DNA from 4 places in the Desulfovulcanus ferrireducens genome. Region 2 is predicted to be linked to each of the others. Evidence: predicted binding sites of a transcription regulator. Region 2 holds the regulator's gene; each other region holds the start of a gene.
What was found. Region 2 encodes sigma-54, which starts transcription at its own class of promoters, with help from an activator protein. Its sites were predicted from a motif close to CTGGCACGGNNNNTGCTT; they were not measured.

Region 1 (3,609 bases), on a different contig from region 2:
AAGGTATACAAGGATGTATATCATCCAGCCGCAAATGATTGCTGGCCGACGTCCCTTCCTATCGGAAAGGTGTCCTCCGGGAAGACTGAACGCTATTTTTGAAAGGTGTAACGACGCCCAAAGAGCGATAACATATCCGAGCCCAAGACCGAACTTGGTTTGAGCATAGAATACCAAGAAGAGATCAGAACTATTACCTAAAGTAAACAATGTCATGGAAACAAGGAATACGAAAAATTTTGGAGGCAAGACCCTCGACTTAGCATGTTGGGTAGATTGAGCTTTACGATCGTCTGATACCCTATGACGAGGCGCCTCCCGGACCCACCGCCATAAGATCAACGTAGCCCCAAGACCTGGGACCAGGGCGAAAGCAAACAAGCTGCGCAGGGCTTGCATTTCCTTCCCGGTTGTGGCCCCGCCACCTTTCTGCCAGAGTAAAGAAGTACCCAAAACCATATAGAGAAAAAGAGCTGCAGCGAGGGAACCGGTCACAGCTCCACCGTGATCCATCAGTCTATGGAAACTAAATGCAAACCCACGAACATCCATATCGACCGAATCGCTGATCAACGCATCGCGTGGAGAGGTGCGGATTCCCTTGCCGGCCCGTTCAATGAACCGCAACGCAACAACATGCCAGCCTGTACCAGCCCAGGCCACTAACGGTCTGGCTAAGCTGGAAATGCTATACCCCAGCAGAGCCAGGGACTTGCGCTTTCCAAGTGCATCACTCAACCTCCCCGAATAAATTTTCAGCAGGCTGGAAGCACTTTCGGCAAGGCCGTCCATGAGGCCTATATAGATAACCGCTGTTGTAGCTGGCATCAGTCCGGCAAAAAAGACTGGCAAAAACGGTTGGATCATCTCGCTGGCTATATCCGTAAAAAAACTGACGATACCCAAAGCCAACACATTACCGGATAATGTCTCTTTCCAGCGCCCTTTGTGTTTTAGTCTGCTCATTTTCAGTCCTTGTTCGATGTACGGATACATTAGCTAGCATAGGTCGTTTTTATTTTTATAAGAAAGGTTTTACAATCATTCTTGAGATTCTCGTTATAGAATCTTGCGCTGCAGGCCTATTACTCTCTGTCGCTATTTTAATTTTAGCTCTTCTTATGCCTAATGAAACATTTTTTACTGATCACCGAAACAAAACCAACAATCAATTATAAACGTCATTTCTCCAAGGGTAACATTGCCACCATTAGCTACGCTTACCCCTTAAGCCTGAAGCCTCCTAGCCAAAAAACCTTATTGTAAATTTTTGATAAGAAATGATTAGCTAGAAACGTTTTTTTTCACATTTTTGTAATTAATTACAATCTTGTATAATTATTGATATTTCTTATAGTTATCAACTTGCCACAATCTGCCAATATTATTTCTTTATACGAGAAGCGACTATCGCCTGTGCAAAACTTTATTTTTTACAATTTTGCAACTTTAACTTCAAGCTCTATTGGATGTGGACTAAAAATCGCACACAACCTAACCTGTTAAAATGTTTAATAAAAAAAAGATACTCCTGGATTAACAAGTTTGTCAAAACCACTCTATTTGCTTTACAATTATGTCAAATCACCCCCGCCTTTCATTTTAACATAAAATCAATCATTACATATAGTTAACCTCTATAGTCGCCTGCCAGAATAGCTGGCACACATATTGATTGAGTATGTTTAGTTTTTAAGCGCTGAGCTTGGAGTCTCCACTTAAAAACCAGGCCTGGGCAAAATGTGCGCACATGCCCAATGTTTTGCGCTTTTACTTTTGTATTTATGGCTAGTGGTTAGAGGTCAGGGGTTAAACAAACTTCAACTTTTTTAAGGAGAAAAAATAATGAGACAAAAGCTGTGGCTTTTTTGTTTGTGTACAATTTTAGCTGTCTCGATTGTGTGGGGAGTGCCCAAAATGGCCCACGCAAAAGAGGACACTATTAAGGTAGGAATACTGCATTCATTGTCTGGAACTATGGCCATTAGTGAAACATCTTTAAAAGATGTGGCACTAATGGCCATTGAGGAAATCAACCAGAACGGTGGGTTGCTTGGCAAGAAGATTGAACCCATCGTGGTCGATCCCGCTTCAAACTGGCCTCTTTTTGCAGAAAAAGCAAGAGAGCTGCTAGAGAAACACAAAGTAGCCGTTGTCTTTGGCTGTTGGACATCTGTGTCTAGAAAATCTGTTTTGCCAGTGTTTGAAGAGCTGAATGGTCTCCTTTTCTACCCAGTTCAGTACGAAGGTGAGGAATGTTCCTATAATGTCTTTTACACAGGTGCCGCTCCAAATCAGCAGGCTATTCCGGCTGTTGAATATCTTATGAGTGAAGATGGCGGTGGGGCAAAAAGATTTGTTCTTTTAGGTACTGACTATGTGTATCCTCGCACCACTAACAAAATCTTGCGGGCTTTCCTGCATTCTAAAGGCATAAGCGATGAAGATATTCTGGAGATGTACACTCCTTTTGGACACAGCGACTATCAGACTATCGTTGCTAAAATTAAAAAGTTTGCTGCTGCCAAACCAACAGCTGTAATCTCCACCATCAATGGTGACTCTAACGTACCTTTCTACAAAGAATTGGCCAACCAGGGAATCAAGGCCGAAGATATTCCTGTAATAGCTTTTTCAGTTGGAGAGGAAGAATTGCGTGGTATTGATACCAAACCTCTGGTCGGTCATCTGGCTGCATGGAACTACTTCATGTCCATTGATTCCAAAGAAAACAAAGAGTTCATCAAGAAATGGAAGGCTTATGTAAAAAAACACAATCTCCCCGGTGGAGACAAGCGGGTAACCAATGACCCAATGGAAGCCACTTACATTGGTATCAACATGTGGGCTCAGGCCGTGCGCCAGGCCGGAACTACTGACGTAGATGCGGTCCGTCAGGCCATGGGTTACCAGAAATTCAAAGCTCCCTCCGGATACGAAATCAGGATGGATCCCAAAAACCATCACTTGCACAAGCCTGTCTTTATTGGCGAAATCAGGGAAGATGGACAGTTTGACATAGTTTGGCAGACACCTGGACCAATTCGTGCTGAACCCTGGAGCCGTTATATCCCGGACAGCGCCAAGAAGGTAGCTGATTGGACTTACCCCTGGGTGTGCGGCAACTGTGAAAAGCCAAAATACAAATAAAATCAGGGAGTAAACGAGACCTGTCCCCTTCACACCAAAGGGGACAGGTTAAACTAAAAGCCATGAAGTACTATAAAAATACTACCATAGTTATCATCCTTATAGGACTGTTGCTTCAGCTCTTTGCCGTCAACGTCAATGCCGCTCCCTCTACCAATATGGAACTTTCTCAGGCATTGGCAGGACTTGGGGCAAAGAGTCGTAAAAAAATTATTAAGTCAGTCAAGAAGCTGGGGCAAATAGGTGATCCTGCGGCAATCCCTGCTCTTGAAGCATTACAAGAAAGAAAATTACGTGCCGATGCCAATGGGCGCATATACATAATAAATGATGACGGTACATCTGCCAAAGAGGCCTTAACCGGCGAAACTTATACCGGTGCAATAGACGATCTTTATACTCCTATTATCAACAATAGAGTACGGCGAGTTATAAAAACGGTTCTGGCCAGACTAAAGC
Region 2 (3,609 bases):
ACTTGCCTCAGGAAAGTTCAGTATTTAAAAAATTAACTGTGTTGGAAAATTTGAAACTTATTTTGGAATATACTCAACTAAGCGCTAGGGAGCAGGAACAAAAGGCCCGGCAACTGATGGAAGAGTTGGGTATTCAGAAGCTTGCAAGTCAAAAGGCCTCTTTTTTATCCGGTGGTGAGAGAAGAAGATTGGAGATAGCCCGGGCCCTGATCCAGGATCCTAAGTTTATGCTTCTTGATGAACCATTTGCAGGCATAGATCCCATAGCTGTTGATGACATCCAGAAAATAATTTTGCGTTTGAAAAAAAAGAACATTGGAGTACTTATTTCAGACCACAATGTGCGTGAGACCTTGCGTATTTGTGATCGGGCTTACTTAGTCTATGACGGGCAGGTAATTTTGAATGGAACCCCAGAGGAAATTATTGCTGATTCAAAGGCCCGAAGAGTCTATCTAGGAGAATCTTTTTGCCTGTAGGTTTTAAGTTGACTTTTTGTCATTTACACTAACTATTATCTTGGGTAGATTAACAGAAAGTAAACAATTCGTAGTTTGCGTATGAAATTTTGAATTTGAAAACGAGTATTACACTGCTATTCACTTAAACAAACAAATAATATTATCCATCGGTTACGCACGAGATTATGGCACTTGAGTTAAGACAGCAACTAAAGCTCTCTCAGCAGCTAGTCATGACACCGCAATTGCAGCAAGCAATTAAATTGTTGCAATTGTCCAGGGTGGAGCTTGTCGAGGTAGTTCAGAAGGAGCTATTGGAGAATCCCATGTTGGAAGAGGCAAATCATGAGGTTGCCTTGGAAGATGACAGTGAACTTTTAAAAAAGAACGACCAGCTGTCTGAACTCAATGTGGAAGAAAAGGAGTTGGTTAAAAACGCTGATTGGGAAGACTATCTAGGTCAATTTTCCAGCGCTTCCAAACAGGCTCTGGCTAGGGAAGTAGAGGTTCCAGAAGAAGTCCAGTCTCTTGAAGCAAGATATGCTACCAAGCCATCTCTGGAAGGTCACTTACTCTGGCAATTACACTTGTCTGACTTTACCGAAAAGGAAATGGAAATCGGGGAAGAAATAATTGGTAATCTTGATTCCAGGGGGTATCTGGCGGCTTCTGTTGAAGAAATAGCAGAGACACTAGGTGTGCAGATAAAACAGGTAGAAGAGGTGCTGAGACGTATTCAACAATTTGATCCTGTTGGAGTAGCAGCAAGAAGTCCACAGGAATGCCTGCTGGTGCAGTTGGAAGCGTATGGTGAAACAGATCCAATATTAGTTAGTTTGGTTAAAGATCATCTGGAAGACATTGAAAAGAGAAGGTTCGCTCCTTTACTGAAGAAATTTAAGATCAGTAAAGAGTTGATGAAGGAATACCTGGACTTGTTACAACGTTTGGATCCATATCCTGGATCGAGTTATGGTGGAGAAGATGTAGTTTATATTAGTCCGGATGTATTTGTATATAAGTATGAAGATGATTTTGTAATTGTTTTAAACGACGAAGGTCTGCCTAAACTACAGTTGAGCCCCTACTATACTGGAGATTTAAATTTAAGTCGCGGTAGGAAAAAGAGCAATATAAGCGCTGATGAAGAATATATGCAGGAAAAGATGCGTTCTGCCATGTGGTTGATGAAGAGTTTGCATCAAAGACAAAGTACCTTGTATAAGGTTATGGAGAGCATTGTCCGCTTTCAGCGTGATTTTTTTGAGCACGGAGTGAGTAAATTAAAGCCCCTTATTTTAAGAGATGTGGCTGAAGATATTAATATGCATGAATCTACAGTAAGCAGGATTACTACGAATAAGTATGTAGCTACTCCGCATGGTATTTTTGAACTAAAATTTTTCTTTAATAGTGGATTGTCCACAGATGATGGCAGTCAGGTAGGGTCTGAGAGTATAAAAGCAGCGATTAAGAAGATAATTGAGTCCGAAGATTCTAAAAAGCCTTTGAGCGATGAAGCTATTGCCAAAAAATTAAAAGAGGAGATTGATGTCAATATTGCCCGTCGGACAGTGGCCAAATATAGGGCAGCTTTAAATATCCCTTCTTCTTCGAGGCGGAAGAAAATTTTTTAGTAAGTGATGTAGTGTTTATAATACGTGCTTTATGGAATTTGTAGTTGATAGTCTTTATTGATGTGTCTACGAAAAAAAATTATTTTTATAATTTGATTGGACCCCGCCATAGCGGGATAAAAAACCCAATAAACACCAAAAGGGGGGCTATTTATGAAGATTAAGTTTAATTTCAAAAATTTTGAACCTTCTGAACATTTAAAAAAATATGCCCGGACAAGATTGGAAAAGATATCTAAATATATAATTGATAGTGAAAATGCGGAATTGCAAGTCAATCTGGAAGTGGAAAAGTTCAGGCATATTGCGGAAGTAATTTTGACTGGAAAAAATTTACACATCTCCGCTAATGAAGAAAGCGAAGATATGTATTCAAGTATAGATTTAATAGTAGATAAAGTTGAAGCTCAGGTCAAAAAAATTAGGGACAAAGAAAAGGACAGACATAAAAAGAAAAAAGGAAAGTCTGTCCGTATGGATGTCATTAGTTTCAGCCAGAGTGAATCCGGTCAAAAAGAACCTGTTATTGTTCAGACAGATCAGTACGAGCCAAAACCAATGTCAGTTGAAGAAGCAGCAATGCAACTGGATACTTTAAACTATGATTTTTTAGTTTTTCTTAATGCAGACACAGAAAGAGTAAATGTTATTTATAGACGGAAAAATGGTGATTTTGGCCTAATTGATCCAGGGATTTAAAGAAATGAAGTTAGTTCATTACTTAGATGAGGACTTAATCATTCCAAGCCTTACAGCCAGGACTAAATCTGAGGTCCTGGCTGAACTTATATCTCCATTGGCGGCCAAATTTACTTTTATTGATAAAGCTCATGTACATGAAGTCTTACTTGACCGAGAGAAATTGGGCACCACGGGGATAGGAGACGGGGTTGCTATTCCCCACGGCAAACTGGAAGATCTCGAGGATGTACTTTTGGTTGCCGGTCGAAGTCTTGAAGGGGTTGACTTTGATGCCCTAGACCATAAACCAGTACATATCTTTTTTATGTTACTTGCTCCGGAAAAGAGCGCAGGCAAGCATCTTAAGGTTCTGGCTTTTGTGTCCAGACTTCTTCAGGACGTCACTTTTAAGGAGTCTTTTTTAGGAGCAAAGGACAAGCAGGAGCTATGGAGTTTTTTAAGTTCTGTTTAATCTATTGTAGAGATTAAGGTTCAGAAAATCAAAGCTCAGAAACCAGATTAGCACATTGTCAAAAAATAGAAATTTTCCAATTATAATTATTACCGGTTTATCAGGGGCAGGGAAGAGTACAGTTTTAAAGGTTTTCGAAGACCTCGGATTTTTTAGTATTGACGGTCTGCCTGTCAGCCTGGTTCGATCATTAATCGACCTCTTTGTTAAAGAAAATCCCAAGGATTACCGAGGGCTGGCATTAGGCATGGATTTGCGTCAGCAGGATTTTATCCAGCAGTGGGCAACGGTCAGGGATAGCTTGCAAAAAGATTGTCCTGCCTGGCAGTCGCATATGCTAATTTTTTTAGAAGCATCT
Region 3 (3,609 bases), on a different contig from region 2:
CCCCTCCTATTTTCTTGACATACATACGTATAAGAGTCTGTGGCCAAACCCCATTTTAGGCGCTGACTGAAAGTCTTGGTTTCTGAAATGCATTACAAACGGCTTGGGTAACCCATTCTTAACGAAGCTTGCGGGAAAACAGAGCATCGGGATGAATGGGCTAAATATTTTGCGATATTAGCCATAACTATCGATAATAAAAAGAATATTTGTTTACCTAAAATATCCCATTATGCTCTGTCCGCAAGCAAGTTTTAGTTGGGTCCAAGTCTTTGTACCAGCATGAAAGAAATCAAGACTAGAATAAACCATAGAAATTAAGTTTATAAAAAGGTTTGGCTACAAGCTCATAAGGGCAGGACAACAAATATCCTGCCCATAACCAGAAACCCCTTAGCCATTAATCTCGTCTAGTCTTTTTCTTAAATATTGAAGTTGGTTTTCAAGGGCGTTTATTCTATAGTTGATAAGATTTTTTTCTTCTTCAGTACTCATAAGCGCCGGACCATATCCGTATCCACGCCCCAACCTGCAGCGGCCAAAACCGAGTCCCCGACCACGGCCCAATCCTCTGGCCAAACCGAGTCCTCTTCTGCTAGCAAGTCCACCGCCAAAACCGGTACAACGGCCCAAACCACGACCTGTTTTTGCTCCTTGACCAATTGGTCCTGTTCCATCAAATCCTGGCATTTTTATTACCTCCTTTTTTTAATGTTGAATGAAAGAAAACGTCGAACGTTGACCCTGAATTAGAGACAGGTATCTATGCAGCCACCTGCTTTCTTTTAATTCAACATTCAACATTACCAGTGCCCTGGCTTATCTGCTTCCTCGGCTTTGTTTAACCGACCATTTCTAAAGTCATCTATGGCCTGAGCTACTGTTTTAGATCCAACCAGATAAAGATCAATACCGCCCTTTTCCAAGGCCAAAAATGCCTTGGGGCCAACATGGCCCGTAATCACAGCCTTTGCACCTGTCTGAGCAACATTTTGGGCGGCCTGAATCCCAGCTCCCTGTGGCAGATTCAAGTTTTGATCATTTGACACATATTCAAATTCATCCTTATCCAGATCATAAACAATAAACCCCTGGGCACGGCCAAATCTACTGTCCATAGGTGCATCCAAACTATTGCTTTGAGCAGTTATAGCTATTTTCATTTCGACCTCCTCCTTTTCCTTGCCTCTGCTGCCTTCTTCTAAAATGACATCCCGCCCCCGCCACACTTCGGCAACCTGGCATGGTCAACTTATCCAGCCTGTTATTCTGAAGCGCAGACAAAACCTGTTCAATTGTTCCAGCAATCCAAGGGATGACCAGAATACCTACATTTTGTAGTATACGAATGGTGCAACCGCTAATTCCACCACAAATTAGAATGTCTACCCCGCAGGATTTCAGTAGCGAGACCATACCAGGCAGATCTCCTAACGGGAGGGAGAGATGGCCTGCGGGGTAAATTTTATCATCTTTTAATTTAAATACTAACAAGTCCGAGGCGCTATCTATAATAGCAGCGAGACGTTTACCGTAACAGGCCAAGCAAATTGTCTTTTCTTCATGCTCATTCATCATCCTGTCCTTTAATTAAGCACTTTTGGTGCCAAACTTTTTTTCAATAATTTCAGGATAATAAAAAAACAGACTGTCTGAGAGAAATTATTATGGGCTAATTTTGCGCCAACAAAAAACAATGGCGGGCTAATTTTGCGCCATGTTCTGGAAAGGCGAACATACGACGAAAGGTTTTTTAAATATTTTTAGCTCGCGACATTTAGGGGGAGTAGAGGCACGGAGACGGAACCCTGCCTAATTTCTTTTAAAATTCAGGGCGCAGTCTTGGAACGCAAAAACTTCAAAGCTCATACCAAGAAACAAAAATTTATTTTAAAAGTTAAAAAAATTGAAGGCCTGTTACAAAAAAAGTAGATAGGAGTCAGTGCCAAAGAAAAGCAGATTTCAAAATTTGACAAACCCGATCACAATCTATTGATATAATTAACTCTAAACTACTAAAAAAGCCTGTACTGGTATCATGAGTAGAGCTAGCCCTGGATGCGGCTCGCTTTGCCTGCCAACCCCAAGGAGACATCCTAGCAGGCAGAGTCTTTAACATCAAACACTAAACTGAAAACAAAGGAGTTGCCGTAAGATAACCATAGTCAAAACTATGAGCCGACGAACAGAAACCCAGTTCAAGCTTTAGGGTCGCAAACGTGCATGACTTCAACAGAACTACTGCTCAAACAAACCAAACACGGAGCATCAATTAATGTAGTTATTTAAAGCCCATCCAATATTTTTTTTACCCAGGGCATTTTTTTTAAAAATTGCTTGACAGTTTCGAGCCCTTTATCTATTAACCCCTTTCTCCGGTTGACGGATGAACTCAATTTGCCTGCACCTAGACAAAAAAAATGAAAAAATTACTTGACATACGAGACGGATAAAAATAAAAATACTGTCTCTGCGTTGGGGGATCGTCTAGCGGCAGGACGACGGGTTCTGGCCCCGTTAACCAAGGTTCGAATCCTTGTCCCCCAGCCATAAATATATATGCGTCCCCATCGTCTAGCCCGGTCCAGGACATCGGCCTTTCACGCCGGTAACGGGGGTTCAAATCCCCCTGGGGACGCCAAATAAAATCAAGGCTTTATGAAAGTCTCTCGAAATCAAAACCTTCGGGAGGGCCAAAAAAGGGCCAAATTACGTTTTTAGAGTAGAGAAAAAACGATAAAAGGGCTTAGGAAAATTTACCTAAGCCCTTTTTTATTAATTTTATCAAAATTTTTCTAAATTCCACCCTTTTAGTGTCTCAAACTTGCCCCACAAAGAACTTCTTTATCCTTCTATTTTTAAAGACAAAAAGTGACACGAATTTGCACATGATTTTTTGTTTCTCCTATCGAATTGGCATGGCCATTACAAATATCCAACTTATAACTGATGCAGTACTGGATGACATGGGCCACGACTTCTACCTTATAAGGCTGAAAGAATAACCGGTTCCTAAAGAAACTTCTCTCTTGACCTACTCCGGACACCTTGACAAACTAATCTAATACAACTTCGTTACCTCAAACAGCTGATAAAACATCTATCCGATGGTCGAAAAAACCAAATTGCTTCCATATACTAACTCAACATGGATATAATTCAAAAGGCTGAGTCTCCAACCATAAACGGAGGTAAGATGCAAGAAGAATTTTCTCTTCTCATTGATGAATCCATTCAACTTGAGCATAACATTGCTAAACTATATACTATATTCCATGCTACATTCCCAGAGGATGCTGATTTCTGGTGGCAATTGGTGCTCGAAGAAAAGAACCATGCCGCCTTAATACGGGCAGGGAAAGAGAGTTTTGCGCCTATAGGCAAATTTCCTGTAGAATTGTTGTCTTCATCACTTCAAAAACTGAGAGATGCTAACAAAAAAGCAGTTGCACTTGCCAGAAAATGTCTAGACACTCCTCCATCAAGAGAAGAAGCTTTTAATATAGCTCTTGAATTTGAACAATCGGCTGGAGAAATCCATTTTCAGCGCTTCATGGAGAAAAAAACAGATGTACAACTTATTAAAATTTTTCAGAAGTTGAATAAAGA
Region 4 (3,609 bases), on a different contig from region 2:
ATGCAAAACATCTCTGGCCTCCATTCTCACTGGTCTAACCTCTATCCCTTTGGCCACTTGCAGAAGTTCATAAATAAGCTCATCTAACTTTCTAACTTCGTTTTGCATCTTGACAAGAAGCTCTGGCTTTGGCTGACCGAGCTCTTTTAAATATTGCAGGCCCATACTCAAAGAATTCAGAGGATTGCGTACCTCATGTGCAAGCATAGAGGTCAGCCTTCCCACGGCGGCCAGCTTTTCAGCGTCTACAAGCTGCTTACTGAGCTCTTCCTGCCTGCGACTTAATCTCTGAAGAAAAATTCCAAGAACAAGCATAATCAAGCTGCCGCCTGTGGCTGTAATCACACCATGCCATAATCCTTCCATCCACATAACTCTCCCAAAACCGACATCAATACCCACTAAAATATTTACTCCAGGCTGGGGCCATTCTTTAAAAGGCTGACACACGTAGTAAATGGAGTCCTTTTCAACCCCTTGACCGCAAGACAAAAGAAGATCTTTTTCAGGGAGTCTCGCCTGAGGAAAGCTATTTAAAAAGAATCGTTCTTCCTGCCATACTAAAACTCCATAGAGGAGAGGCTGACTTTGAAATTCATCCACCAACCAAGAAAGATTTTTAAGGTACGCGGGGGGATCTGGAATGAGACCAACTGTTTCTATATGACCTACTAGCCGAAGACGGACAAAAGACAGGGCCTGCTCAGCTTCCTGGCGTAAATGTTCTTTAAGCTGAGTGTGAATGAAAAAAAGATGAATGGCCGTGGCTATCCACAAAACCAGGATTCCTGCTCCGGAGATGAGCAGAGGAAGAATGTGTTTAGAATGGAAAGTTATTTTTAATTTACTAATAGCCATCTTTTTTTGTCTGCCGCAAAATTATGTAAATGTCCATTTTAATTATTCTATTTTTCACGACCGGATGGATATGCAAAAATTAGCATTTTTGCATGGAGTTTGTAATTATGGATTTTGAGTTTTTAGTTATTTCAACATGTTGCATTGTGAAAATTCTATTGAAAATTTATAAAAACTACTTTTGCAATTGCGTCCAACCAGATATTTACAAGCTTATTGGAGCTCATGGATGCATCTGCGAGCTGTTCTGGTTTCGTCATTCTGAGCAAAGCGAAAAATCTCGTTCTCTACGTTAGGAGATCATTCGGTCACTGACGCTCCCGAATGTTTTGGATAAACGAATTTTCTTTTAATTATACCTGATGCGCCTGCCAAAAGGGACTTTTTTGCAGGCAATGTTGAATTTTGAATTATGAATGTTGAATTATTTAAACAGGTTATAGGTTGTTTTTTGTCAAAATTGTAAATTTTTAATTTTTGCAGTTGCATCATACCAAAGTTTTTAGCGATTTTCACTCAATGGGTGAGATTGCCACGGACAGCTTCGCTGCCCTCGCAATGACGAACTCGCTCCTGTCATTGCGAGTGGAACAAAGTGTAGCGAAGCAATCTCAAAGTTTGAACTGCAAAAAATCGCTCAATTTAAACTATAGATAGTTATGGCAAATAGTCCCGGATATTTAGCTTTGTCACCCCGATGCTCTGCTTTCCGCAAGCTAAGCTCAAGATGGCTTACCCAGCCCTTTGCAAGGCTTTCAAGAAACCAGGATTTCTAATCTGGTAGTCAAAATGGGGTTCGGCCATAGATTCTATAGGATAATGAGAATAAAATCATTAATCATGTTCCCATTTGGGAACACAAAATTTAACATTGTTCCAGAAAAGGAACATCTAACCTGCGCAATAAAAGACAAGTCTCAGAAAACCCTACCCGTTCAACGATTGAATTCTCCTGCCAACTTAAAACTTACAAGGATAAAAATGGGGAAAAATTTACATATAACATCCTGTTTTTACAGCCTATTTAAAAATCATTCCTTTAAAAATCAGTTTAGACCAAACGTCTAAAAAATCTCCTCTCCACCAGTCTCCCCCAATCCCCGCCTCAAATAAACTTTGGCACCTTCCTTGCTTCTGGTGGCCGCGACCGACGTCTTAATACCGTTTGCCAAACGCCATAAATCACCTTCAGCCACTGGTTGTGCGTGACTGAAGAAGCAGGAGGAGAGGCTAATCCACAGTAGAAAGGCTTAATGCCAAAGAAACCCAATTAACATTTTAAAATTTGGAGGTAGATATGTCACAAGAAGTAGGGGCAGGTGTGGCACACGAAGTGTCCGTGGAGAAACCTAAATCTTTTGCCCAGGAATTCATAGATAGCATTCCTGGAGCTATTCTTGTTATTGCTGTAGCTGTTGCAGCATACGTTATCGCACCCTATCTGCGCCAGTATCCGCTTTTTAAGACTTACCTGTCTTTAAAGGACTTCATTCTTGCTATCTTGTTTGGGATACTGATTAAAAACACCGTTGGTGTTCCTAAAAGATTTGAGCCAGGTCTGAGATTTTCCACAATTTTGACCAAGACAGGCATTGTTATAATGGGTGCCAAATATTCTCTAAGCGGCCTGCTAACAGTAGGTGGTCAGGCACTCCTGTACATCAGTATCTTCCTCTTTGGGACAGCTATCGTCATGATGTGGGTAGCCAAAAAGCTGAACTTACCAACTGCTTTGGGAGCATGTCTAGCTTCTGGCCTTTCCGTTTGCGGCGTTTCAGCAACAATTGCTATTGCACCGGCTGTTAGAGCAAAAAACCAAGACATGGCCTATTCGATTGCCGTAGTACTCATGTTTGGTCTTCTGGCTCTGCTGGTTTTCCCGCCCATCGGCAAGTTGCTCAATCTCAGCGATGCCCAGTATGGTGCCTTCTGCGGTGTTGGTATTGTAAACTCAGCACAGGTTCTGGCTGCCGGATTCGGATATAGCGAACAGGCAGGATTAATCGCTGGTATCTACAATATCGGTAGAGTAATATTCCTACCGTTTGTTGTTCTTCTCCTTGCTATCATGGCTGCAAGCCAAGAGGCCGAAATTGCCAAAGAGCAAGTGAATGTTAATAAATTCAAGATTATTGTGGACAAGTTCCCCGTCTTTGTACTCGGCTTCCTCTTTGTTGTCATGCTCAATACCATGGGACTTTTTAGCAAACCTGAAATCCATCAGGCCAAGGTTTTCATGAACTGGGCCTTTCTCCTCGGTTTTGCAAGTATCGGCCTGACTACCAGGCTCGCCGACCTGAAAGCTGCCGGATTATCCGGTTTCGTTTTAGGGTTTCTTGTCGCAGGCACCAAAGCCGCTTTAGCTTTGCTGGTAGTTCTAACCTTCATGAATTAAAGAGGCAGTCCTTGCTAGGTCGAGTACTGGTAACAAAAAAAGATTACAGAAAGGAGGTTAATTTAGATGAGCGAAAAATCTAAAAAAGGACTGTCAAAGTCGCGAAAACAGGACTTGGTTGTAATCGTTTTGGGCGTAGCAATGGTTCTCCTGGCCGCCCTGCTCAAATAAACAACCTGTCTGAATCTTAAATTTATAATAACAGGGGTAGAATTTTCTACCCCTACTTTTTTTAAGGAGACTATTTTATGTTTAAAAAGATACTTCTTGCAACGAATGGCTCCAAGGCATCGAAAAAAGCAGAGGACTATGCCCTCTACCTTGTCAAGACCAGCGGCGCCCAACTGACTGTCGTA

Region 1: the regulator sigma-54 is predicted to act here: its motif matches at 1,660-1,677, upstream of urtA (urea ABC transporter substrate-binding protein).
Region 3: the regulator sigma-54 is predicted to act here: its motif matches at 1,593-1,610, upstream of KFV02_RS00315 (NifB/NifX family molybdenum-iron cluster-binding protein).
Region 4: the regulator sigma-54 is predicted to act here: its motif matches at 1,975-1,992, upstream of KFV02_RS09000 (YeiH family protein).

What each region holds. Positions count from the first base shown of each region.
Region 1 covers NZ_JAGUQP010000032.1:10,258-13,866, forward strand. The annotation lists gene KFV02_RS10255 (MFS transporter) at 1-966, opposite strand, end outside; gene urtA (urea ABC transporter substrate-binding protein) at 1,846-3,150, shown strand; gene urtB (urea ABC transporter permease subunit UrtB) at 3,213-3,609, shown strand, end outside.
Region 2 covers NZ_JAGUQP010000012.1:9,556-13,164, forward strand. The annotation lists gene lptB (LPS export ABC transporter ATP-binding protein) at 1-479, shown strand, start outside; gene rpoN (RNA polymerase factor sigma-54) at 647-2,098, shown strand; gene hpf (ribosome hibernation-promoting factor, HPF/YfiA family) at 2,252-2,797, shown strand; gene KFV02_RS05585 (PTS sugar transporter subunit IIA) at 2,802-3,251, shown strand; gene rapZ (RNase adapter RapZ) at 3,307-3,609, shown strand, end outside.
Region 3 covers NZ_JAGUQP010000001.1:65,596-69,204, reverse strand. The annotation lists gene KFV02_RS00325 (DUF5320 domain-containing protein) at 394-690, opposite strand; gene KFV02_RS00320 (NifB/NifX family molybdenum-iron cluster-binding protein) at 804-1,163, opposite strand; gene KFV02_RS00315 (NifB/NifX family molybdenum-iron cluster-binding protein) at 1,132-1,578, opposite strand; tRNA gene KFV02_RS00310 (tRNA-Gln) at 2,477-2,550, shown strand; tRNA gene KFV02_RS00305 (tRNA-Glu) at 2,564-2,641, shown strand; gene KFV02_RS00300 (hypothetical protein) at 3,197-3,609, shown strand, end outside.
Region 4 covers NZ_JAGUQP010000024.1:35,073-38,681, forward strand. The annotation lists gene KFV02_RS08995 (sensor histidine kinase) at 1-858, opposite strand, end outside; gene KFV02_RS09000 (YeiH family protein) at 2,156-3,253, shown strand; gene KFV02_RS09005 (universal stress protein) at 3,502-3,609, shown strand, end outside.